Regions from separate parts of the Massilia luteola genome, predicted to be linked through region 1. Evidence: predicted binding sites of a transcription regulator. Region 1 holds the regulator's gene; each other region holds the start of a gene.
What was found. The regulator LexA, encoded in region 1, represses DNA repair genes until DNA is damaged. The targets are predictions, from matches to a motif close to ACTGTATNNNNATACAGT.
Positions count from the first base shown of each region.

Region 1 (7,641 bases):
GTCCCATGCCGCGTTATCGCGCAGCAGGCCGCCAATGACGGACTGTTCTGCTTCGATGGAATGCGGGGGGATGCGGAGCGACTCGATCTGCGGGTCTGCTGGGGTGTTCATGGCCGGCATTATACCCGTTCCCGATCAGGCGCTGAAATCATTGGTGAGTTTCCAAAAGCGAATTCTTTTTGCTGTTGCAAAAAAAAATCGTCCCCGCGGAGGCGGGGACCCAAGCTTTGCATCCGAAGTCGCAAATTGGGCCCCCGCCTGCGCGGGGACGACGTTTCAGAGTCTGACTCTTGATTCTTAGGCAGCTTCGCCCACGACAGCGATGGTGATTTCCGCCACGACGTCGGTGTGCAGAGCGACCGACACCGGGTGCTCGCCGGCGGTCTTCAGCGGACCGGTCGGCATGCGCACTTGTGCCTTTTCGACGGCGAAACCTTGCTTGGTCAGGGCTTCGGCGATGTCGAAGTTGGTCACGGAACCGAACAGACGGCCGTCGACGCCGGCTTTCTGCGCGATGGTGACGGTCATGCCGTTCAGCTTGTCGCCCTGGCCTTGAGCGGCGGCCAGTTTCTCGGCAGCTGCCTTTTCCAGTTCGGCGCGCTTGACTTCGAACTCGGCCACGGCAGCTTGCGTTGCACGGCGGGCCATTTTTTGCGGGATCAGGAAGTTACGGGCGTAACCATCCTTGACCTTGACGACGTCGCCCAGGTTGCCGACGTTGACGACTTTTTCCAGCAGGATAACTTGCATTTTATTCTCCAGTAATCTGACTATGCTTGCGGTCGCGACCGACGATTAAGCGTTGTGCAGGTCGGTGTACGGCAGCAGAGCCAGGTAACGGGCGCGCTTGATGGCGGTGTCAACTTGACGCTGATAGTGCGCCTTGGTACCGGTCAGGCGTGCCGGCATGATCTTGCCGTTTTCCTGGACGAAATCCTTCAGGGTGTCGACGTCCTTGTAGTCAACCTGTTCCACGCCTGCGGCGGTGAAGCGGCAGAATTTCTTGCGCTTGAACAGCGGGTTCTGCTGTTTACGCTTCTCTTTGAGCTTAGCTTTGTTTTTGTCGAACTTTTTACCGAATGCCATTTTGAGGCTCCTGTATCTATCTAAAAACGTGCCCGCACAATTCTTTATGCGGCGGCACTGAAATCAATGATGTGAAACACCAAGCTTTTGCTGTGACGGCTTTTCCTGGCCAAAAACCCTGTGAAGCGGTACATCGCGCCCAACTCGGCGTTGGCAAATCGTCCCGAAATCTCGCCCGCGGCAACCGCGGGAATCTCGAAGTCGACCTGCCTGTCCATCCTCGCTTCCGTCTGCGTCGATCCGTGTTGCAGGACGCCGCCCACGATGGGGATGCCGGCCGGGGTGTAGCGCAAGGTGTCGCGTTCCAGAATGCTTGCGACCAGCGACAGCTCGTTCACGTACTGCTCGGTGCTCCCGCGAGAGATTTAGGCGGCAGCGGCCGGAGCGGCGGCCTGCTCGGCGCGGTGGCTCTTGGCTGCGTCTTCGCGCTGGACCGACTTCATCATCGGCGACGGCGCGGTTTCGGCCTTCTTCATCTTCACGGTCAGGTGACGCAGCACGGCATCGTTGAATTTGAATGCGGTTTCCAGCTCGACCAGGGTCTCGTTGTCGCACTCGATGTTCAAGCAGATGTAGTGTGCCTTCGGCAGCTTCTGGATCTGGTAAGCCATTTGACGACGGCCCCAATCTTCGACGCGGTGGATGTTGCCGCCGCGCGAGGTGACCGTGGTCTTGTAGCGTTCGATCATCGCCGGGACCTGTTCGCTCTGGTCCGGGTGGACGATAAACACGATTTCATAATGACGCATGAAACACTCCTTAAGGACGTTTAAACAAATGCCCACCTCGGCGTCAAGACGAGTGTGGGAAGGGAAAGCCCAACATTATAACAGCAAAGCCGTCAAGTACTCAATAGGTGTCGACGGCGCGCGCGGGCTTGCGGCGGCGCGCAAGGTCGCGGACGTGCGCTGCGTACCGCACCGCAAAAACATTGTGGACGTGCGCTGCGTACCGCACCGCAAAAACATTGTGGACGTGCGCTGCGTGCCGCACCGCAAAAAAATCTCGAAATCCCCTTGCGCGCGGCGCAATACTGTACAAAAATACAGTCTGATCCCGTACCAACCAAGACAAACATGCTAAAGCTCACCGCACGGCAAGAACAGATCCTCAACCTGATCAAGGAAGCCATCGACAACACCGGCTTCCCGCCGACCCGCGCCGAAATCGCCCAGGAGCTTGGCTTCCGCTCGGCCAACGCGGCCGAGGAACACCTGCAGGCCCTGGCCCGCAAAGGCGCGATCGAAATCTCACCGGGTACCTCGCGCGGTATCCGCCTCGTCGGCCAGTCCGTCACCGAATCGAAGGCCGCCCTGCCCTCGTTCGTGCCGCCGATCCCGCCGAACCTGATGTCGCTACCGCTCGTCGGCCGCGTCGCCGCCGGCTCGCCCATCCTTGCCCAGGAACACGTCGAGGCGACCTATTCCGTCGACCCGGCGATGTTCTCCAGCAAGCCGGACTTCCTGCTGAAGGTCAAGGGCTGGTCGATGCGCGATGCGGGCATCTGCGACGGCGATTTCCTGGCCGTCAAGAAGGTCGACAACGCCAAGAATGGCCAGATCGTCGTCGCCCGCATCGGCGACGAAGTGACGGTCAAGCGCTACCGCAAGACGGGCGCCACGATCGAACTGCTGCCGGAGAATCCGGACTTTTCCGTGATCACCGTCGATCCCAGCTCGGACGAGTTCGCGCTCGAAGGTCTCGCAGTCGGGCTGCTGCGGTCCTGGCATTGAGAACGACATCGTAGTTACGTCCCGCAACATCGAAAGGCCGCATCTTGCGGCCTTTTTTTACGCATATAAATATACAAAAAGAAATATACTCCGGACACAAAATGAATAGAATATAAACTTTTTATCCAAGCGGACAGAAGGAATTTCATGCAACGTCACGTATTGAGCATCGCAAGCCTGGCATTGTTCGCCGGCCTGGGTCACGCGGCCGAGGGCGACGTCAAGTCCGCGCCGGTTGCCGTGCGTTCGGCACTCGCCAGCGGCGTCGACACCCGGTACATCGAAGGCTCGGTACGGCCGCAAGACGATTTTTTCGAATATCTGAACGGCAAATGGCTCAAGACGGTCGATATCCCGTCGGACAAGCCATACCTCGATCCGTTCGTCGACCGGTATGAGGATTCACTGCGCCAGCTGCGCGAGATCATCGAAAAAGCCGGTGCCGGCACCGATGCAACCCACAAACCGGATGCCCGCCGCATCGGCGACCTCTACGCCAGCTTCATGGACGAGGCGAAGCTGGAACAACTGGGCATCACACCGTTGCGGCGCGAACTGGATCGGATCGCCGCGATCAAGGACAAGACCGAATTGTCCATGGTACTGGCCCACCTGGGCAGGCTCGGCATGGGCGTGCCGCTCGACTTCACCATTCACCTGGACAACAAGGATTCGACCCGCTATGTCGCCGACATCAGCCAGGGCGGACTGGGCCTGCCTGACCCCGACTATTTTCTGAAGGCGGACGACCAGAAGCTGGCCGATATGAAGGCCAGATATCTGGCCCACTGCCAAAAGGTCCTCGCCATGGCGGGCGACCGGCATGCCGCCGCCCACGCGCAAGCCATCGTCGCGTTCGAGACCGAACTGGCCAAGGCGCAATGGACCAAGGTCGAACTGCGCGATCCGAACAAGGCATACAACAAGTTCCACCTGACCGATCTCCCAGGGTTCGCACCAGGTTTCGACTGGAACAGCTGGCTGGACGGCATCGGCCTGTCCGGCAAGAGCACGTACGTGATCGTTGGGCAGCCGAGCTATCTGAAGGCGTTTGCCGGGATCGCGGATGCCACGCCGCTCGATACCTGGAAAGCGTACCTGACCCTGCACCTGGTCAAATCCTATAGCCGTTTCCTGTCGAAGGCCTTTGTCGACGCCGATTTCGAATTTTTCGACAAGACGCTGTTCGGCATCGAAGCGAACGAGCCGCGCTGGAAACGCGGCGTCGGCGTGATCGAAAGCACGCAGGGTGATGCGCTGGGCAAGTTGTATGTGGCTCGGTATTTCCCACAAGAGCGCAAGGTACGCATCGAACGCCTGATGCGGAACCTGCTGGCCACCTACAAGCTGAGCATCGACAAGCTCGACTGGATGAGCCCGGCCACCAAGACGGAAGCCCAGGCCAAGCTGGCCAAGATGAAGACGAAGATCGGGTATCCGGACAAGTGGAAGGATTATTCGGCCCTCGTCGTCAAACGCGACGACCTGGTCGGCAACGTGATGCGGTCGCGCGAACTCGAGTTCGACCGCGACCTCGCGAAACTGGGCAAGCCCATCGATCGCGACGAGTGGACCATGACGCCGCAGACGGTCAATGCCTACTATAACCCGGAAAAGAACGAAATCGTGGTGCCGGCCGCCATGCTGCAGCCGCCGTTCTTCGATGGCGATGCGGACGATGCCGTCAATTACGGCGGCATCGGCACCATACTCGGCCACGAGATCAGTCACGGCTTCGACGACCAGGGTTCCCAGTACGACGGCGACGGCAACCTGCGCGACTGGTGGACCGCGGCCGACCATGAACGGTTCAAGGACAAGAGCAGGATGCTGGTCAGCCAGTACGACGCCTTCGAACCGGTCCCTGGCTACCATGTGAACGGCGAACTGACTCTGGGCGAGAATATCGCCGACATGTCGGGTCTGGCGATCGCGTACAAGGCCTACCACATGTCGTTGAAGGGAACGACACCCCCCATGATCGGCGGCCTGACCGGCGACCAGCGTCTCTACATGGGTTTCGGCCAGATCTGGCGTCAGAAGATGCGCGACAACATGCTGATCATGGTGCTCAAGACCGATCCGCACTCGCCAGGCCGATTCCGCACCAACGGCCCCCTGCGCAACAACCCGGGCTTCTACGATACGTTCGGCGTCAAGCCGGGCGACAAGATGTACCTTGCACCCAAGGATCGGGTAAGTATCTGGTGACCGCTCGAGCCGGCGGCCGCCCGCGGCGGCGGCCGGCATCGGTCACTTGCCGTCATCCGGCGGCGGCGCGTTCTTGACCATCTCGTTGTGTTCCTTGACGTACGCCTCGGTCCCCGCGCGCCAGGCGTCGAAGTCCGCGACGACCATCCGGCCGGCCACCTTCGTATCTTCCGCCAGGCGATCGCTCACCTCCTTCAGGTGCGCCGTCGCCTTGTCGGTCTCGTCCTTCGTCATGATCTTGGCGAGGTCGTCCGGGATGCGCTTGGTCAGCGGCAGTGCCGCGTTCAAGTGTTTTACCCAGTTGTTGTGGCAAGCCTCCCAGTCCTTCATCTTGCCGCCGTAATAGTCGATTTCCTCGTTGACCTTGGACATGGTCGGAAAACGCGGTGCCGGGCAGCGGTATTCGCTCGTGCGCAGGTCGGAACCGTCGTATTTGGCGATCCAGTAATCGAGGTCGGCGCGGCGCACCTCGCGCTGCTTCATCAGCGCGAGCGAGGCGATGGCGACGGCATTGCCCTTGGCGGCGGCCTTCTGGAACCATTGCGCGGCCTGGTCCATGTCGACCTTGCCGGCGTCGCCGTAGAAATACATTTCGCCCACGTGCTGCTGGGCCATGACGTTGCCGGCATTTGCCAGCGTCGTATATTTCTGCAGGGCTTCCGGATAGGCTTTCTTGGCGAAAAGCGCATCCGCTTCCGCGAGCTCGGCGGCGGCGTTGGCGGACGATGCGGCGGCGGCCGGCTTCGCAGCGCCGCCCTTGGCGGACGATTTGGCGGTGGATTTGGCGACAGGCTCGGCGCCGCACGCGACACCGGCACACAGCAGTGCGGCGCAAAACAGGACAGTCTTCATGGTGTGCAATTCTACGAGTAGAGGGATGGCAACACGACGATCATAACCGCAGCGTCGTCCGTGCTCAACCGGGAAGGCGATCCACCCTCCCGGCTTTACGCAGCTTTACGACAGAATCAGCCGTTCAGCGCCTCGCCGAAATCGGCCAGCAGGTCGTCCGTGTCCTCGATGCCCACCGACACGCGGATCAGCGATTCCGCGATGCCCATGCTGGCGCGGCGCGCCGCGCCCATCTCGAAGAAGATCGTGTGCGCGACGGGGATGACGAGCGTGCGCGTGTCGCCCAGGTTGCTGGCGGGGATGCCGACCTTGAGGCGGTTCAGGTAGTCGAAGCAGTCGATCCCCTCCTTCAGCTCGAAGCTGAACAGCGAGCCGTAGGCGCGGAACTGTTCGGACGCCAGCTTGTGCTGCGGATGCGATGCCAGGCCCGGATAGTGGACGGCCGCCACGCGTTCGTCCGCTTCCAGCATCGTCGCCAATGCCAGCGCGTTCGCGCAGGTGCGGTCCATGCGCAGGGCGAGCGTCTCGGCGCCGACCGCGATGTGGTGCGCCGCTTCCGGTGCGAGCGACGCGCCGAAGTCGCGCAGCGCTTTCGCGCGCAGCTGGGCCATGCCCTGCGCGGCCGGCGGCTGGCGGCGGAAGTTGTCGGCGATGTTCGGGTAGGCGGACCAGTCGAACACGCCGGTGTCGGTCAGCGCGCCGCCCAGCGCCATGCCGTGGCCGCCGATCGACTTGGTCAGCGCGTTCACGACGAGGCCCGCGCCGACGGCTTTCGGACGGAACAGGTAGGGCGTCGTCATCGTATTGTCGACGACGTACAGGATGCCGCGCGCACGGCACAACTCGCCGATGCGGGCGAGATCCGCGATCTGCGTGCGCGGATTGGCGATGGTTTCGACGAACACCATGCGCGTAGTCGGCTTCAGTGCGGCTTCCACGTTGGCGACGTCGGTCGCATCGACGAACGACACGTCCGTTCCCTGCGCGGCCACCGTGTTCCACAGGCTGTTGGTATTCCCGAACAGGAACGAGGACGACACCACGTGGTCGCCCGCGCGCAGCAGCGCCTGCGCGAGCGCGCCGATGGCGGCCATGCCGGTGGCGAAGCACAGGGTGGCGGTGCCGCCTTCCATCTTGCTGATCTTGTCTTCCAGCGCGGAGACGGTCGGGTTGCCCTGGCGGCCGTAGCGGAAGCCCGGCTCCTTGCCCTGGAAGACGGACGCGAGCTGGCGCGCGTCGGTGTAGCCGAAGGCGACCGACGTGTGGACCGGCTTATGGAGGGAGTTGTGTTCGATCGGCTTGCTGCGATCGTTGTGCAGGATGGTGGTGGTGAAGCCGTAGTTTGGTTTGTCGCTCATGGTCTTGTTCTGCGCGGTGGTAAATGATGGGGCCCATTAACAACAAACCGGATTTATTCGGCCGCGACGGACGGATTCAGATTCAGCTGCGTCCGCACGATGTCGTCCGACGATTTACCGGACGACTTGTGGCGCACGCTCTCGAGCTGGTCGAGATAGGCCGGCGTCACGTCGCCCGTCACGTACACGCCGTCGAAGCACGACGCTTCCACGTTCGTCAGGGCCGGATTGACGTCCGAGATCGACTTGCGCAGCGCGTCCAGGTCCTGGTACACGAGGCGGTCGGCCGTGATCTCGCGGCACACTTCCTCGACGGTGCGGCCGTGGGCGATCAGTTCGTCGCGCGTCGGCATGTCGATGCCGTACACGTTCGGGTACAGCACCGGCGGCGCGGCCGACGC
Region 1 covers NZ_JAXOFN010000008.1:4,523-12,163, forward strand. Annotated here, with positions in the region: gene U9J41_RS11035 (replicative DNA helicase) at 1-111, opposite strand, end outside; gene rplI (50S ribosomal protein L9) at 298-750, opposite strand; gene rpsR (30S ribosomal protein S18) at 796-1,086, opposite strand; gene priB (primosomal replication protein N) at 1,131-1,424, opposite strand; gene rpsF (30S ribosomal protein S6) at 1,452-1,835, opposite strand; gene U9J41_RS11060 (hypothetical protein) at 1,834-2,169, shown strand; gene lexA (transcriptional repressor LexA) at 2,163-2,819, shown strand; gene U9J41_RS11070 (M13 family metallopeptidase) at 2,967-5,030, shown strand; gene U9J41_RS11075 (tetratricopeptide repeat protein) at 5,073-5,882, opposite strand; gene U9J41_RS11080 (cystathionine gamma-synthase family protein) at 5,999-7,240, opposite strand; gene purF (amidophosphoribosyltransferase) at 7,294-7,641, opposite strand, start outside.

Region 2 (7,641 bases), on a different contig from region 1:
TCGTGATCGAACTGTTCAGGATGGCGTCCAGGCAGGCGTCCTGGCGCTCCGCGAAGTTCAGGCCGCGGATTTCGCCGATGTCGCCGTTGGCCCAGGCATTCGCCCGCACGCGCATCGTTTCGAGGTCGATATCCAGGCTCTTGAGCGTCTTGGTGAAGCAGACGAGATCGTCCACCTGCGAATTCTTGAAGTCACGCACGAGCTTGCGCGGATCGTCGAGCATCACGTCGTAGCCGGAGTCGCTCAGCTTGACCTTGTTCTTTTTCGCGATGTCCTCGATCGTGCCGAGCACTTCGCCGCCGTACGACAGGCCACTCTGCTTGAGGCCGGCGAGCAGCAATTCCTCGCCGGCGAAGACGGGGCGGTAATGCTCGACGCCGTCGTCGTTGCCGATGTATTTGGCCTTCAGCACTGTCCAGTGCGCATACACGTCGGACGGGACGACGTCATGCAGCACGGCATCGTCGGGATTCCGCTTGATGCCGATGAGGCTGGGCAAGGCCGTCAGCCCCCGGAAGAACCCGATGTGGGCCTTGGCGACCGGCGGCATGAGTACTTCCTGCGACTTGGCCACGAGGCGTTCGACGCGCGACGCATCCCACTCCATCTTCTGCGGCAACGGCGCGTAGGTCCCGAACACCCACATCACATGCGCCCCCTTCGACACCTTCCACACGCCAGGACCGGGGCGGCGCCCCTCGACGACCACCGTGGCCGGGATGGCGTCCGGCGCGGCTTCGGTGACGGCCGGCGGTTCGGCCAGTTGCGCGGCCGGCTGCGCGGCCTGGTCGATGCTCTGGGCGCATGCCGGCACAGCCAACAGGCCCAGCCAGAGCGCGTATCGACTGGTTCTCTTCATGGGGAATATCCTTATTTCGGGCTTTCGACCGTATAGCCTTTCGCCTGCAGGTCCGCAAGATAACCTGTCGGACCGCCGAGGTCCTTCATCGGCAGGAGGGCAAACGTCGACGTGTTATCGGCCAATGATTTTTCCGCCGCCTTCATCCAGTTGGCACGGATACGTTCGGGAAGATGCTGGAACGCGGGAGAATTCCTGGCGAACGCGCTGTTGAAGATGGCATCGCTGCACGCCTTGTCGCGCTCGGCATAATCGAGGCTTGAAATCTCGGCGATATTGCCGTTGGCCCAGGCGTTGGCGCGCACGCGCATGGCGTCGATATCGCCTTCCAGCCGTTCCAGGGTCTTGGTGAAGCAGGCCACGTCTTCCACCTGCGACTTTTTGAATGCCTTCATCAGGCCGCGCGGATCGTCGACGTCGATGCTGAACGCGGTCGACGTGACCTTGACCTTGTTGCGCCTGGCCGTCTTTTCGATCAACTCATCCACGCCGGTATGCTGCGTCAGGCCGCTTTTCCAGATGCCCTTGCTCAGCAGCGTGTCGGCGACGAAGATCGGGCGCCGGCGCTCGATGCTGTCGTTCTCGCCGATATACTTGCCCTTCAATACCTGCCACCGCGCATACACGTCCGCCGGAAGCACGTCCCGCAGCGTGGCCCCGTCCGGGTTCTTGTCGATGCCGATCGCGGTCGGCAGCAGGGTCAGGCCACGGAAGAATCCGACCTCCATGTGGGCGGCCGGCCGTGCCAGCACTTCCTGCGACTTCGCCACCAGACGTTCCACGCGCGCCGAATCCCATTCCATCTTTTGCGGCAGCGGCGAGTACAGGCCGAACACCCACATCACGTGATCGCCCTTCGACACTTTCCAGACGCCGGGACCGGGGGACGGCGGCCCTCGACGACGACGGTGGCCGGGACCGCATCCGATGCAACGTCAGCGGCAGGCTCGACGGCGGCAGCCGGTTCAGGCTGGACCGAGGTCTCGGCCGCGGTCTGGGCCAGCGCCGGCAGGGTGAGGAAACCCAGATACAACGCGCATGCATATCGTTTGCTCATCGGACATCCCATTGTTGTCATGTGCGCAAAAGCTTAGCGCCGCGGATGAGCTTAGCCTATCCACGCAACGGAATGTTACATATTTGACATGCATATGTCACAGCGACAACACTCTGGCGTCACGCCTCGTCCGGCGTCTCGACCGGCCGGTTCAGGAGATCGTGCGCCAGCCTGAGCCCCTCGACCATCGTATCGAACGCCGCGCGCTTCGCGTCTTCGCCCGGCACGCGCAGCACGTACGACGGGTGATACGTGGTGACGACCCACCGGCCTTCGTGGCGCAGCGGTTTGCCGAGGGAGTCCTTGAGCGTCACGTTGGCCGTGCGCAGCACGGATTTCAACGCGGTGGCGCCGAGGGCCACGATGACGGTCGGCTTGACGCTCGCCAGCTCCTTGTCGAGCCAGTAGTGGCAGGCCTCGATCTCGCGCTGGACCGGCGTCTTGTGCAGGCGCCGCTTGCCGCGCGGCTCCCATTTGAAATGCTTGACGGCGTTGGTGACGTAGATCGTGTCGCGGTCGACGCCGGCCGCCTCGCACACGCGGTCCAGCAGCTTGCCGGCCGGGCCGACGAACGGTTGCCCGGCGAGATCTTCCTGGTCGCCCGGCTGCTCGCCGACGAACATGATTTTCGCGCGCTTCGGGCCTGCGCCGCCGACGGCCTGGGTGGCGGACTGCCACAGCTCGCAGCGCCGGCATTCGTCGAGCTTCGAGGGCTGCTGGCGTGCCGGCTGGGCGTCTTCGGGGGCGATCGGGATCGTCGTGCCCTTGCGCTGGCCGACGGCCTCGTACTGGCCCACCTTGCGCGCGCCACGCGCCGCGTCGCTCACCATCTGCGGCACGATCTTCGCCTCCGGCAGGTTCTTCCACCGATCCGATTGAATATGCTGGTGCATGACGTCCGTGTTCAGGCGGGCCGGGTTGAACACGCTGCGGTAATACGTCAGCCACAGGGCTTCGCCCGTGTCTTCCAGGTCGGCCGCATCGCGCACGAGCGGACCGGTATTGTGCAGCGTATGGCCATCCCACAGGACGCTCGCCTCGGGCGTGGCGATCATCCAGCTGACCTTGCCCATGCGCGACATAAAATGCTCGGCCACCTGGGGCAGCACGTCGTGGCGCGGTTCGTACCAGGCGACGAAGCGCGGCGGACCGGCATCGATCGGGCGCTCGCGGAAGCGGATGTAGGCATGCATGTCGTGTTCCTCGCGGTGCACCGCCTTCACCATCGCGTGCAGGCGCGCGCCGTCTTCGTCGGCCGGCGACTGCACGTCGTGCTCGCCCTGCTGCCAGCGCCAGATCACGCGGTACAGGAAGGCCCAGCGGTCCGGCACGCGGCAGCAGGCGGCCGACTGCAGCATCTCCATCAGCGAGCGCGGGATGTGCGGCGCGGGGCGCAATGGCCCGGTCGGCGATTCAGTCGGCGGTATGGGCAGATTATCGGACGCCCCGGCCGCGGGCGGCGCACCCGAGAACAGGTCGCCGCCCGCCAGCAGGTCGTCCATATGCGGCGCACCCCACGTCACCTGCTCCGGCGGAATGCCGCGCACGAGCAGGTCGCGCGCCGCCTCGCGCCACTCGGCGAACGTCTCGACCTGCAGCGGCTGCCCGGCCCGGACCAGTTCGTCGGCGGGCTGTGCGGACGGCGCGGCCATCAGGCGGCCTGCAGTTCCGGCCACAGATTCATCTGCTGCGGCGCGTCGGCCAGGTTACGCCGCAGCAGGTCGGACGAGGCGCCTCCCGACGCCGGCTTGTAGTCCGCCGTGATCACGAAGGGCGCCAGCTTCTTGAGACTGCAGCGCAGGCGCGACAGGTCTTCCCAGCGGATGCGCCGCAGCCGCCGCAAATCGATCAGGCGCTTCGCCGTGCGCAGCCCGATGCCCGGCACGCGCGCGATCATGCCCTCGTCCGCGCGGTTCAGGTCGAGCGGGAAATGGGCGCGGTTCGCGAGCGCCCAGCCCAGCTTGGGGTCGATGTCCAGCGCGAGATTGCCGGCCGCGGGCATCAGCTCCTGCGCCGTAAAACCATAACCGCGCAGCAGGAAGTCGGCCTGGTACAAGCGGTGCTCGCGCAGCAGCGGCGGCGGCGCGGACGGCACGCTGGACGGACTCTGCGGGATCGGACTGAACGCCGAGTAGTACACGCGCTTGAGTTTATAGCTGCCGTACAGCGTCTGTGCCGTGCCGAGGATCGTCTGGTCGTCGCTGGCGTCCGCGCCGACGATCATCTGCGTGCTCTGCCCGGCCGGCGCGAACACGGGCGCCTTGGGGTGGTCGTCCTTTTCGTCCAGCCGGGTGCGGATGGACCCCATCGCCAGCTTGATCGTGTGCACGCTCTTTTCGGGCGCAAGCTTCGCCACGCTGTCCTGCGTGGGCAGCTCGATGTTCACCGACAGGCGGTCGGCATACCGGCCCGCCAGTTCGATGAGCTGCGGGTCGGCGTCGGGAATCGTCTTGAGGTGGATGTAGCCGCGGAACTGGTGGTCCTCGCGCAGGCGCCGCGCGACGTCGACCAGCTGCTCCATCGTGTAGTCGCTCGACTGGATGATGCCGGAGCTGAGGAACAGGCCGTCGATGTAGTTGCGCAGGTAAAAGTCGTGCGTGAGCTTGACGACCTCGGCGACGGAGAACCGGGCCCGCGGCACGTTCGACGTGCGCCGGTTCACGCAGTACTGGCAATCGTAGACGCAGAAATTGGTCAGCAGAATCTTGAGCAGCGACACGCAGCGGCCGTCCGGCGTATAGCTGTGGCAGATGCCCATGCCATTGGTGGCGCCGAGCCCGTCCTTGTCGACCGAGTCGCGCTTCGGCGCGCCGCTGCTGGCGCAGGAGGCGTCGTACTTGGCCGCGTCGGCCAGGATTTCGAGCTTGTCTTTGAGTTCCATCGCGCAGAAAATACTGTAGATATAAACAGTATATCGCGAATCGTCCGCGCCATGCCGTGCGCGAACGCACCGTGTTCGCCGATGCGGCCCGACCGTTGTTTAATCCGACGTCCGTTATTTCACAATGTTAATATCGGAGGATCGCACCAAGCCTGGAATCACCATGTCTGTACAGTTTCGCAACAATGTCCACGTGACCGGTTCAGGACCGACGACCATGATCTTCGTGCATGGTTTCGGTTGCGACCAGACCATGTGGCGCTACCTGGCGCCGGCTTTCGCGGACCGCTTTCGCGTCGTGCTGTACGACCTGACGGGCAGCGGCCATTCCGACTGGTCCGCCTACGACCGCACGAAGTACGGCAGCCTGCAAGGCCACGTCACGGATCTGCTGGAGATTCTCGACGCCTGTGCGGCCGGCCCGAGCATCGTCGTCGGGCACTCGGTCGGCGCGTCGATCGGCCTGCTGGCGACGATCGCGGCGCCGCAGCGCTTCGTGGGCCAGGTCCTGGTCGGCCCCTCGCCCTGCTACACCAACGACGGCGATTACGTAGGCGGTTTCAACCCCGAAGACATCGACGGCCTGCTGGACTCGATGGAGACCAATTTCCTCGAGTGGTCGCACAAGATGGCACCCGCGATCATGGGCGCGCCCAACCAGCCGCACCTGGGACAGGAACTGACGCGCAGCTTCTGCCGCAACGATCCCGCCATCGCCAAGCATTTCGCGCGCGTGACCTTCCGCGCCGATGTCCGCGCCGACGTGCCCCGTTCGACGGTGCCCGCCCTGATCCTGCAATGCAGCGACGACCTGATCGTGCCGCGCGAAGTGGGAGACTGGCTGCATCGCCACCTGGCGCGCAGCACGTTACGTGTGATCGACAACGTGGGGCACTGCCCCCACCTGAGCGCGCCGACGGCGAGTTCGGACGCGATCGAAAGCTTTCTCGCGCAGACGTTGCGGTAGGGTGGGCGGCCTCCGCCCACGCGTAGCGCCAACACGCCGCATACGTCACGCGCGGGCACGGGGTGCCCGCCCTACGCAGCGCCGATGTACCCGTTGGCCTGCGCCAGCAGCGCAGGTTCCATGCGCGCCGCCAGGCGCTGGATGTAGTTGGCGGCCGGCGCGACGCCGGCGGCGCCGGCGCGGTGCAGCCACGCATAGGCTTCCACGAGGTCGGTCGGCACGCCCTGCCCCGCCGCATACATCACGCCGAGGTTGAACTGGGCGCGCGCATGGCCCTGGCGCGCGGCGCACAGATACCAGAAATGGGCGGCCTCGTAATCGCGCTCGGCGCCGTGGCCGCTGTCGTGGCGCAGGCCCAGCGCGAACTGCGCGAGCGCATGGCCCTGCTCGGCCGCCTTGCGGTACCACAGCGTGGCCTGGCGCGGATCGACGGTGCCGGTGTCGTCGCGGTCGAGCAGCTGACCCAGCGCGTACTGGGCCGGCGCGTAGTCCTGGTCGGCGGCCTTGCGATACCAGTACGCGGCTTCGCGCTCGTCCTGCGCGACGCCGTTGCCGCTTTCGTAGCGCAACGCGAGGTCGAATTGCGCGCGCAGGTGGCCCTGTTCGGCGGCCTTGCGATACCAGTCCAGCGCGATCGCGGTGTCCTGCGGCACGCCGTGCCCCGCGTCGACCAGCTGCCCGAGGTGATACTGCGCGCCGGCGAAGCCCTGCGCGGCCGCCAGTGCGAACCAGTGCGCGGCCGCGGCGTAATCCTGCTCGACGCCCTGCCCATGTTCGTAGCGCAGCCCGAGGTTGTCCTGCGCCGCGGCGTGCCCCTGCTCGGCCGCGCGCCGGAACCACGCCAGCGCCAGTTGCGCATCGCGCGCGACGCCGTGCCCGGCATCGTAGATCAGCGCCAGGTTGAACTGCGAACTGGCGTGGCCCTGTTCTCCGGCGCGGCCATACCACAGGATCGCCTTCTCGCTGTCCTGCGGCAGGTCCTGGCCCTTGTCGTAACGGAGACCGAGGTTGAACTGGGCCGGCGCGTAACCCTGCTCGGCGGCCTTGCGGAACCAGTGGATGGCCTGCTGGACGTCGCGTGCGATGCCCTGGCCGCTGTCGTAACGCAGCGCGAGATTGAACTGCGAGCGCGCGTAATTCTGTTCTGCCGCCTTGCGATACCAGTCGACGGCCTGCGCGACGTCCTGCGCGACGCCCTTGCCGCCCTCGTACATCATGCCCAGGTTGTGCTGCGCGCCGGGGTCGCCCTGCCCGGCCGCCTTGACGAACCAGCGCAGCGCTTCGTGCACGTCGGCCGGCGTGCCTTGTCCCTTCGCGTACAGCCACCCGAGGTTGTACTGGGCCTGGACGTAGCCCTGCTCGGCCGCCTGCCGATACCAATATAACGCCTGGCCCAGGTCCTGCGCCACGCCCTGGCCCTTCTGGTACATCACGCCGAGGTTGTACTGGGCCTGTTCGAGGCCGCTGTCCGCGGCCATGCGATACCACGCGACGGCCAGCTCATGGTTGCGCGGCACGCCCTGGCCGTTCACGTACATGAAGCCCAGGCTGTGCTGGGCGCTGGCGACGCCGCGCTCGGCCAGCGCCTTTACCCGCAAAAACTCAGCCGTGTGACGCGCCTCGATCTCGCTGGGGGACATGGCGCATCAGGCCTGGAAGGCGAGCACGTTCGACGCGCCCGTCGGCAGCCCCTGCCCGCGCAGCACGTCGATGAAGCGCGGCAGCGGCATCGGGCGGTGATACAGATAGCCCTGCATCGTCAGGCAGCCGTTCGAGCGCAGGTAGCGGGCCTGCGAATCGGTCTCCACGCCTTCCGCGACCAGGTTCAGGCCCAGGCCGCGCGCGATCGAGATGATCGCCAGGACGACCGGATAGTG
Region 2 covers NZ_JAXOFN010000014.1:50,533-58,173, forward strand. Annotated here, with positions in the region: gene U9J41_RS15445 (TraB/GumN family protein) at 1-859, opposite strand, end outside; gene U9J41_RS15450 (TraB/GumN family protein) at 871-1,701, opposite strand; gene U9J41_RS15455 (hypothetical protein) at 1,701-1,916, opposite strand; gene U9J41_RS15460 (UdgX family uracil-DNA binding protein) at 2,036-3,568, opposite strand; gene U9J41_RS15465 (putative DNA modification/repair radical SAM protein) at 3,568-4,797, opposite strand; gene U9J41_RS15470 (alpha/beta fold hydrolase) at 4,961-5,764, shown strand; gene U9J41_RS15475 (tetratricopeptide repeat protein) at 5,836-7,404, opposite strand; gene U9J41_RS15480 (putative bifunctional diguanylate cyclase/phosphodiesterase) at 7,411-7,641, opposite strand, start outside.
Region 2: a site for LexA is predicted at 4,810-4,827, ahead of U9J41_RS15465 (putative DNA modification/repair radical SAM protein). Genes of this name have one in related genera too.

Region 3 (7,641 bases), on a different contig from region 1:
CCCTCGTCGCACAACTCGGCGTCGATCCGCTGCCGTCCGCCACGCGCCGGCCGCTGTGCCGCCACTGCCTGGACTGGAGCGAACGCCGCCATCACCTGGCCGGCGCCCTCGGGACGGCGCTGCTGGAGCGCTTCCAGCAACTCGGCTGGGCGCGTCGCGTGCCGGATTCGCGCGTGCTCGCGTTCAGCGCGGACGGCGAGGCGGCGCTGAGGGCCTGGCTGGGCTGACTCAGGTCGCGAGCGCCGGCCTGCCCGGCCCCAGGATGCGCGCCAGCAGCGGACGCCTGGCGGGCGCCGGCAAGGCGCGGTCGACCAGCGCCGCCCACTTCACGCTCAACTGCTCGCAGGTGGCGCGCAGCACCGGGTCGGCATCCGGCAGGCGCGCCAGCGCATTCAGGTGGCGCTCGATCACGGAAGCCAGTTTCACGCACGGGCCATCGGCCTGGCTGCAGTCGGCGGCGGCCGCGCTGGTGACGGTGTATTGCGACATCAGGTGCAGCAGGGCCGCCACGAGCAGTTCGTGGCGCGTGGTGCGCCGTGCATCCGGCGCGTTCAGTTCATCCAGCACATCGTCGTCCATAAGACCTCCTCGAAATGATTGAGAATGATTCTCATTTCGATTATGAGCCGACAACGAAGCGGATGCAAGCGCAATCTGCCTTGCGCGCCGTTCAATGCTTGCCGTCGAGTCCGGCGACGATCGCCATACGCACGCGGCACGCTTGCAAACAGCCGAGCCGAAGCGTGGAATCAGAGCCGCGTCTCGCGCGCCGCGCGCAGGAACTCGTCCAGCACGGGCGTGCAGTCGAGCAGGTCGCCGCCGGTGGCGCGGTGGAATTCCGGATGCCACTGCAGGCCCATCACGAACGGGGCGCGCTGGTAGCGGATCGCCTCGACGACGCCGTCCGGCTCCGACATCGCTTCCACGTGGATGTCGCGCCCCAGGTCCTTGACGGCCTGGTGGTGGATCGAATTCACGACGGCGTGTTCGTGCCTGGGAAACATCTTGCGCAGCGACGAACCCTGCGGGAACACGATCGCGTGGCGGTGCGCATCGTAGACGTCGTGCACGTGCGGCTGGGCACCGGGGACGTTCGTCGCAACGTCCTGGTACAAGGTGCCGCCGAACGCGACGTTGATCAGCTGGCAACCGCGGCAGATGCCCAGCACGGGCTTGCCGGCATCGACGAATTCGTGCAGCAGTTCCAGTTCGTAGACGTCGCGCGCGCGGTCGCCGCTCCACTCGGGCCGGGTCGGCGTTTCGGAATACGTCATCGGCGACACGTCCGCCCCGCCCTGCAGCACGAGGCCGTCCAGGTGGCGCGCGTAATGCCGCATCGTGATGTTGCTGGGGTGAAGCAGCCCGTTCGTGTTCACGGTCGGCACCATGAACACGAGCACGTCGCGCGACATCACCCATTGCGCGATCGATTCCTCGAGATATTGCAGGTTCTTGCTGCGCAGGCCGGTCGAGCCCGCTTCCGGATGGAAGATACGGGCGGACACGCCGATGCGCAGCGTGCGCCGCATGAAGTCGCGATTGAATTTATCGGCCAGCGCACGCCAGCGCGAGCGCAGCACGCGGCCGGCCAGGTTCAGCGCCGTGTCGTCCGTGCGCAGGTAGCGTGACCCGCCGCCCGCGGCACGGCGGTCGGGGACGCGCGGCGGGCCCGATGGGATGTCCTGCGACGGGTCGGATGCGCTCGCGGGTCCGCCCGGTTCGTTAGGGTGCTTGTCATTGTCCAAAGCCATGATCTCAATATATCCTTGCGACGGTCGCGCACGATTCGGATTTAGAAAAAATGTCGTTTTGTTACGAAATCTCTCCCGCCGCGCCCATATCAACAGGATGCCGGGATGCCGCCGTCTTGGCAATCCATGCAATGAGCGCTTGCAAACTTGCGCCTAACAGGCAAAAATACTGTATTTCCATACAGTTGTCTTGCCCTCACACCGTATCCCGTCCCCTGGAACAGGGCACATCCCGGGGCGTGAAGTCGCTTATTTTCCGCCCGACAAGATAGAATGCGCAGCATTCGAATGATTGAAGATCAAGCATGGCCACCAAGAAACCCGCACCCGATTACAGCGAATCATCCATCCGCGTCCTGAAAGGACTGGAGCCCGTCAAGCAGCGTCCGGGCATGTACACGCGCACCGAGAATCCGCTGCACATCATCCAGGAAGTGATCGACAACGCCTCGGACGAGGCGCTGGGCGGCTACTGCAAGAACATCGATGTGACGATGAATGCGGACGGCTCGATCACCGTCGAGGACGACGGCCGCGGCATCCCCGTCGGCCTGCATCCGGAAGAAGGCGTGTCCACGGTCGAGATCGTGTTCACCCGCCTGCACGCCGGCGGCAAGTTCGACAAGGGCTCGGGCGGCGCGTACGCGTTCTCGGGCGGCCTGCACGGCGTGGGCGTGTCCGTCACCAACGCGCTGTCCAGACGCCTCGAGATCACCGTCTGGCGCCGCGACGACCAGGGCAACGGCCAGCACCGCCTGGTGTTCGCCGGCGGCGACGTGATCGAGCCGCTGACCTCCAGCCCCGCGGACCGCGGCGGCAAGAAGAACGGCACGCGCGTCACCGCCTGGCCGGACGGCAAATACTTCGACTCGCCGAACATCCCGATGAGCGAGTTGCAGCGCCTGCTGCGCTCGAAGGCCGTGCTGCTGCCGGGCGTCACCGTCACGCTCACAAACGGCAAGACGGGCGACGTCCAGACCTGGCGCTACGACGAAGGCCTGCGCGGCTACCTGACCGAAGCGCTGTCGCAGACGGCGGGCGGCGGCCAGACCTTGATCCCGCTGTTCGAAGGCGCACAGTACGCGGCCGCGGGCGATGAAGGCTTTGCCGAAGGCGAAGGCGCGGCGTGGGTCGTCGCGTGGACGGAAGAAGGCGCCGTGGTGCGCGAATCGTACGTCAACCTGATCCCGACGCCGAGCGGCGGCACGCACGAATCCGGCCTGCGCGACGGCCTGTTCGGCGCCGTGAAGGGCTTCGTCGAGATGCACTCGCTGCTGCCGAAAGGCGTCAAGCTGCTGCCGGAAGACGTGTTCGCGCGCGTCTCGTTCGTGCTGTCGGCGAAGGTGCTGGACCCGCAGTTCCAGGGCCAGACGAAGGAACGCCTGAACTCGCGCGACGCGGTGAAACTCGTGTCGACGTTCACCAAGCCGCCGCTCGAACTGTGGCTGAACCAGCACGTCGAGTATGGCCGCAAGCTGGCGGAACTCGTCATCAAGCAGGCCCAATCCCGCCTGCGTTCGCTGCAGAAGGTCGAGAAGAAAAAATCGTCCGGCGTCGCCGTCCTGCCGGGCAAGCTGACGGACTGCGAATCGACGGACATCACCCGCAACGAACTGTTCCTCGTCGAGGGCGACTCGGCGGGCGGCTCCGCCAAGATGGGCCGCGACAAGGAATTCCAGGCCATCCTGCCGCTGCGCGGCAAGGTGCTGAACACGTGGGAGACGGACCGCGACCGCCTGTTCGCCAACAACGAGATCCACGACATCGCGGTCGCGATCGGCGTCGACCCGCACGGCCAGGACGACAACCCGGACCTGACCGGCCTGCGCTACGGGAAGATCTGCATCCTGTCCGATGCGGACGTGGACGGCTCGCACATCCAGGTCCTGCTCCTGACGCTGTTCTTCAAGCACTTCCCGGCCCTTTTTAAAAACGGCCACGTGTGCGTCGCGCGCCCGCCGCTGTACCGCGTGGACGTGCCGGCACGGGGCAAGAAGCCGATCCAGAAACTGTACGCGCTGGACGACGGCGAGCTGCTGGCCATCGAGGACAAGCTGAAAAAGGAAGGTCTCAAGGAAGGCGTGTGGAGCATTTCCCGCTTCAAGGGCCTGGGCGAGATGAACGCCGAACAGCTGTGGGAAACCACGATGAACCCGGACACCCGCCGCCTGCTGCCGGTAGCCTTCGGCGATTACGGCCTGGCCGAATCGTCGGCGCGCTTCAACATGCTGATGGGTAAAGGCGAAGCCGCGGCCCGCAGGGCGTGGCTCGAGGAACACGGGAACGAGACGGAAGCGGACATCTGATAACGGACGCGCCGCATGAAATTGGGTCCCTGCCTTCGCAGGGACGACGTATCGAGTGCGTTGGCTTTAAAACCGTCGTTCCCGCGCAGGCGGGAACCCAAGTTTGCATGAACGAACAACACATATGACCCAAGCAAGCCTCTTCGAACAAACCACTCCCCCCGGCGGCAGCGACGACGACGCCGAGACGCTGACCCTATCCACCTTCGCCGAGCGCGCCTACCTGGACTATGCCGTCTCGGTCGTGAAAGGCCGCGCGCTGCCGGACGTGTCGGACGGCCAGAAGCCCGTCCAGCGCCGCATCCTGTACTCGATGAACGAACTGGGCCTCGGCCCGACGGCGAAGCCGCGCAAGTCCGCGACCGTCGTCGGCGACGTGCTCGGCAAGCTGCACCCGCACGGCGACCAGTCGGTCTACGACGCCCTCGTGCGCATGGCCCAGGACTTTTCGTTGCGCTATCCGCTGATCGACGGCCAGGGCAACTTCGGCTCGCGCGACGGCGACGGCGCCGCGGCGATGCGTTACACGGAAGCGCGCCTGACGCCCGTCTCGCGCCTGCTGCTCGACGAGATCGACATGGGCACCGTCGACTTCCAGCCGAACTACGATGGTTCGAGCGAGGAACCGCGCACCTTGCCCGCGCGCCTGCCGATGCTGCTGCTGAACGGCGCATCCGGCATCGCGGTCGGCATGGCCACCGAGATCCCGTCGCACAACCTGCGCGACGTGGCGTCCGCCGCCGTCGCGATGATCCGCAATCCCAAGATCACGCACGCCGAGCTGATGACCATGATACCCGGTCCGGATTATCCGGGCGGCGGGCAGATCATCACGCCGGCGTCCGCCATCGCCGACATGTACGCATCGGGCCGCGGTTCGATGAAGGTGCGCGCGCGCTGGAAGATCGAGGAACTGGCGCGCGGCCAGTGGCAGGCCGTCGTCACCGAGCTGCCGCCGGGCGTCTCGTCGCAGCGCGTGCTGGAAGAGATCGAAGAACTCACGAACCCGAAGATCAAGGTCGGCAAGAAGACCCTGCTGCCCGACCAGTTGACGCTGAAGCAGACGATCCTCGGCGCGCTCGACGCCGTGCGCGACGAATCGGGCCGCGAAGCGCCGGTGCGCCTCGTGTTCGAGCCGAAGTCGAAGAACCAGGACCAGGCGGAATTCATGCTGATGCTGCTGGCGCACACGTCGCTGGAAACGTCGAGTCCGATCAACCTCGTGATGATCGGCGGCGACGGCCGGCCGCGCCAGAAGGGCCTGTCGGAGATCCTGCAGGAGTGGGTCGACTACCGCTTCGTCACAGTTCGCCGCCGCACCGAATTCAAGCTGGGCAAGGTCAACGACCGCATCCACATCCTGGAAGGCCGCGAGACCGTCCTGCTGAACATCGATGAGGTCATCCACATCATCCGCAACTCGGACGAGCCGAAGGCGGCGCTGATGGAGCGGTTTCGCCTGTCCGAGCGCCAGGCCGAAGACATCCTCGAGATCCGCCTGCGCCAGCTGGCGCGCCTGGAAGCGATCAAGATCCAGCAGGAGCTGGCCGAGCTGCGCAGCGAAAAGGAAAAGCTGGAAGACATCCTCAATAATCCGTCGTCGATGAAGCGCCTGATCATCCGCGAGATCGAAGCCGACTCGAAGCAGTACGGCGACGACCGCCGCACCTTGATCGAGGAAGCGCAGAAGGCCGTGGCCGAGCAGAAGATCGTCGACGAGCCGGTGACCGTCATCGTCTCCGAAAAAGGCTGGGTGCGCGCGCGCACCGGCGTCGGCCACGATCCGGCCCAGTTCACGTTCAAGGCGGGCGACTCGCTGTACGGCGCGTTCGAGTGCCGCACCGTCGATACGCTGCTGTGCGTCGGCGACAACGGTAAAGTCTATTCCGTGCCCGTCGCCGCCCTGCCCGGCGCGCGCGGGGACGGCGTGCCCATCACGACGCTCGTCGACCTGTCCGGCGGCGGTCGTATCCTGTACTACTTCGCCGGCAATGGCGACACGCGCCTGCTGCTCGCGTCGTCGACCGGCTTCGGCTTCATCACGAAGGCCGGTGACATGATCACGCGCCTGAAGGGCGGCAAATCGTTCGTCACGCTGGACGACGGCGCGGTGCCGCTGCCGCCGCGCGTCGTGCCGGACAATGCGGGCGCCATCGCCTGCCTGTCCGAAAAGGGCCGCGTGCTGGTGTTCGGCATCGACGAGATGAAGGTGCTGACCAACGGCGGCCGCGGCGTGATCCTGATGGCGCTGGATCCGAAGGAAACGCTGCTGGCCGTCCAGCCGATCAGCCAGAAAGGCCTGAACGTGGTCGGCACCTGGGCCGGCGACAAGCCGCGCACCGTGGAGCTGTTCGCGTCCGGCCTGGAGCCGCACTTCGGCAAGCGCGCCAACAAGGGCAAGCCGTTGTCGGCCAAGCTCAAGGCCAAGGACCTGGCCATGCGCACCACCGGCGAAGGTTCTTGATCGTCGCCCGGCGCAGGCCTGTTGATCGTCGCCCCGGCGCAGGCCTTTGATCGTCGCCCCGGCGCAGGCCTGTTGATCGTCGCCCCGGCGCAGGCCGGGGTCCAAGTTCGTAACCGTTCATGCAAACTTGGGTCCCCGCCTCCGCGGGGACGACGGGATGCTTACTGATGCGCGTGACGCAGGCCCCTCAACTGTGGTCCCGCCTCCGCCGGGACGACGGCGGGCTTACTGATGCGCGTGACGGAGGCGCGTCTCCAGGGTCGCCACGTCGAAACCGCTGCCGCTGCGCGAGCCGTCCGCGAAATAAATCGTCGGCGTGCCCTGCACGTGCAGCTTGCGGCCCAGCGCCAGTACCTGCTCGTTCGGCGTGACGCAGGCGGCGGGCGCGCCGGGAGCCGGCTTCGCCTCCGTCATCCACTGCTGCCAGGCGAGCGACCGGTCGGGCGCGCACCAGATGTTCTTCGACTTGGCGGCCGAATCGTCCGACAGGATATTCAGCAGGAACGTGTAGACGGTCACGTTGTCGATTTCGCGCAGCGTCTGGTGCAGCTTGCGGCAGTACGGGCAGTTCGGATCCTCGAACACGGCCATCACGCGCTGGCCGTTGCCCTTGACGGTCTTGATCGCCATCTCCAGCGGCAGGTCGGCGAAGCGGATCGCCGCCAGCTCGTCCGCGCGCGCGCGCGTGAGGTCCTGCAGCGTCGTGAGGTCGACGATCTTCCCCACGAACATATAGCGCGCACTGGCGTCCGTATAAAAGATGTCGGCGCCCGCGCGTATTTCGTACAGGCCGCCGTAACCGGTCTTGCTGACCGCGTCGACCTTCGCATTGCTGCCCATGCGCGGTTCCACCAGTTTGTGGACGCGCGCCTCGTCCGGCGTTTCGGCCTGCGCCCAAGCCGTCACGGCCAGTGCGGCCAACGCGGCGGCCAACGCCATGATGTTCTTCATTGTCTCGCTCCAGAATATCGTTACTCCGCCCCTGCCATCAGGCGGCTCGCACATGACTGCGCGCGCTCGTTGCGGCCCTGCTCCAGCACCGCCGCGTGCATCCGGCGCGCGCGCAGTTCGTTCGAATCCACTTCCTCGGCGCCGACCGGGGCGCGCATCTTGCGCCAGT
Region 3 covers NZ_JAXOFN010000012.1:4,504-12,144, reverse strand. Annotated here, with positions in the region: gene U9J41_RS13820 (ArsR/SmtB family transcription factor) at 1-227, shown strand, start outside; gene U9J41_RS13815 (hypothetical protein) at 229-579, opposite strand; gene U9J41_RS13810 (gamma-glutamyl-gamma-aminobutyrate hydrolase family protein) at 750-1,751, opposite strand; gene U9J41_RS13805 (DNA topoisomerase IV subunit B) at 2,057-4,057, shown strand; gene parC (DNA topoisomerase IV subunit A) at 4,182-6,521, shown strand; gene U9J41_RS13795 (DsbC family protein) at 6,747-7,472, opposite strand; gene U9J41_RS13790 (hypothetical protein) at 7,493-7,641, opposite strand, start outside.
Region 3: a site for LexA is predicted at 1,920-1,937, ahead of U9J41_RS13805 (DNA topoisomerase IV subunit B). Genes of this name have one in related genera too.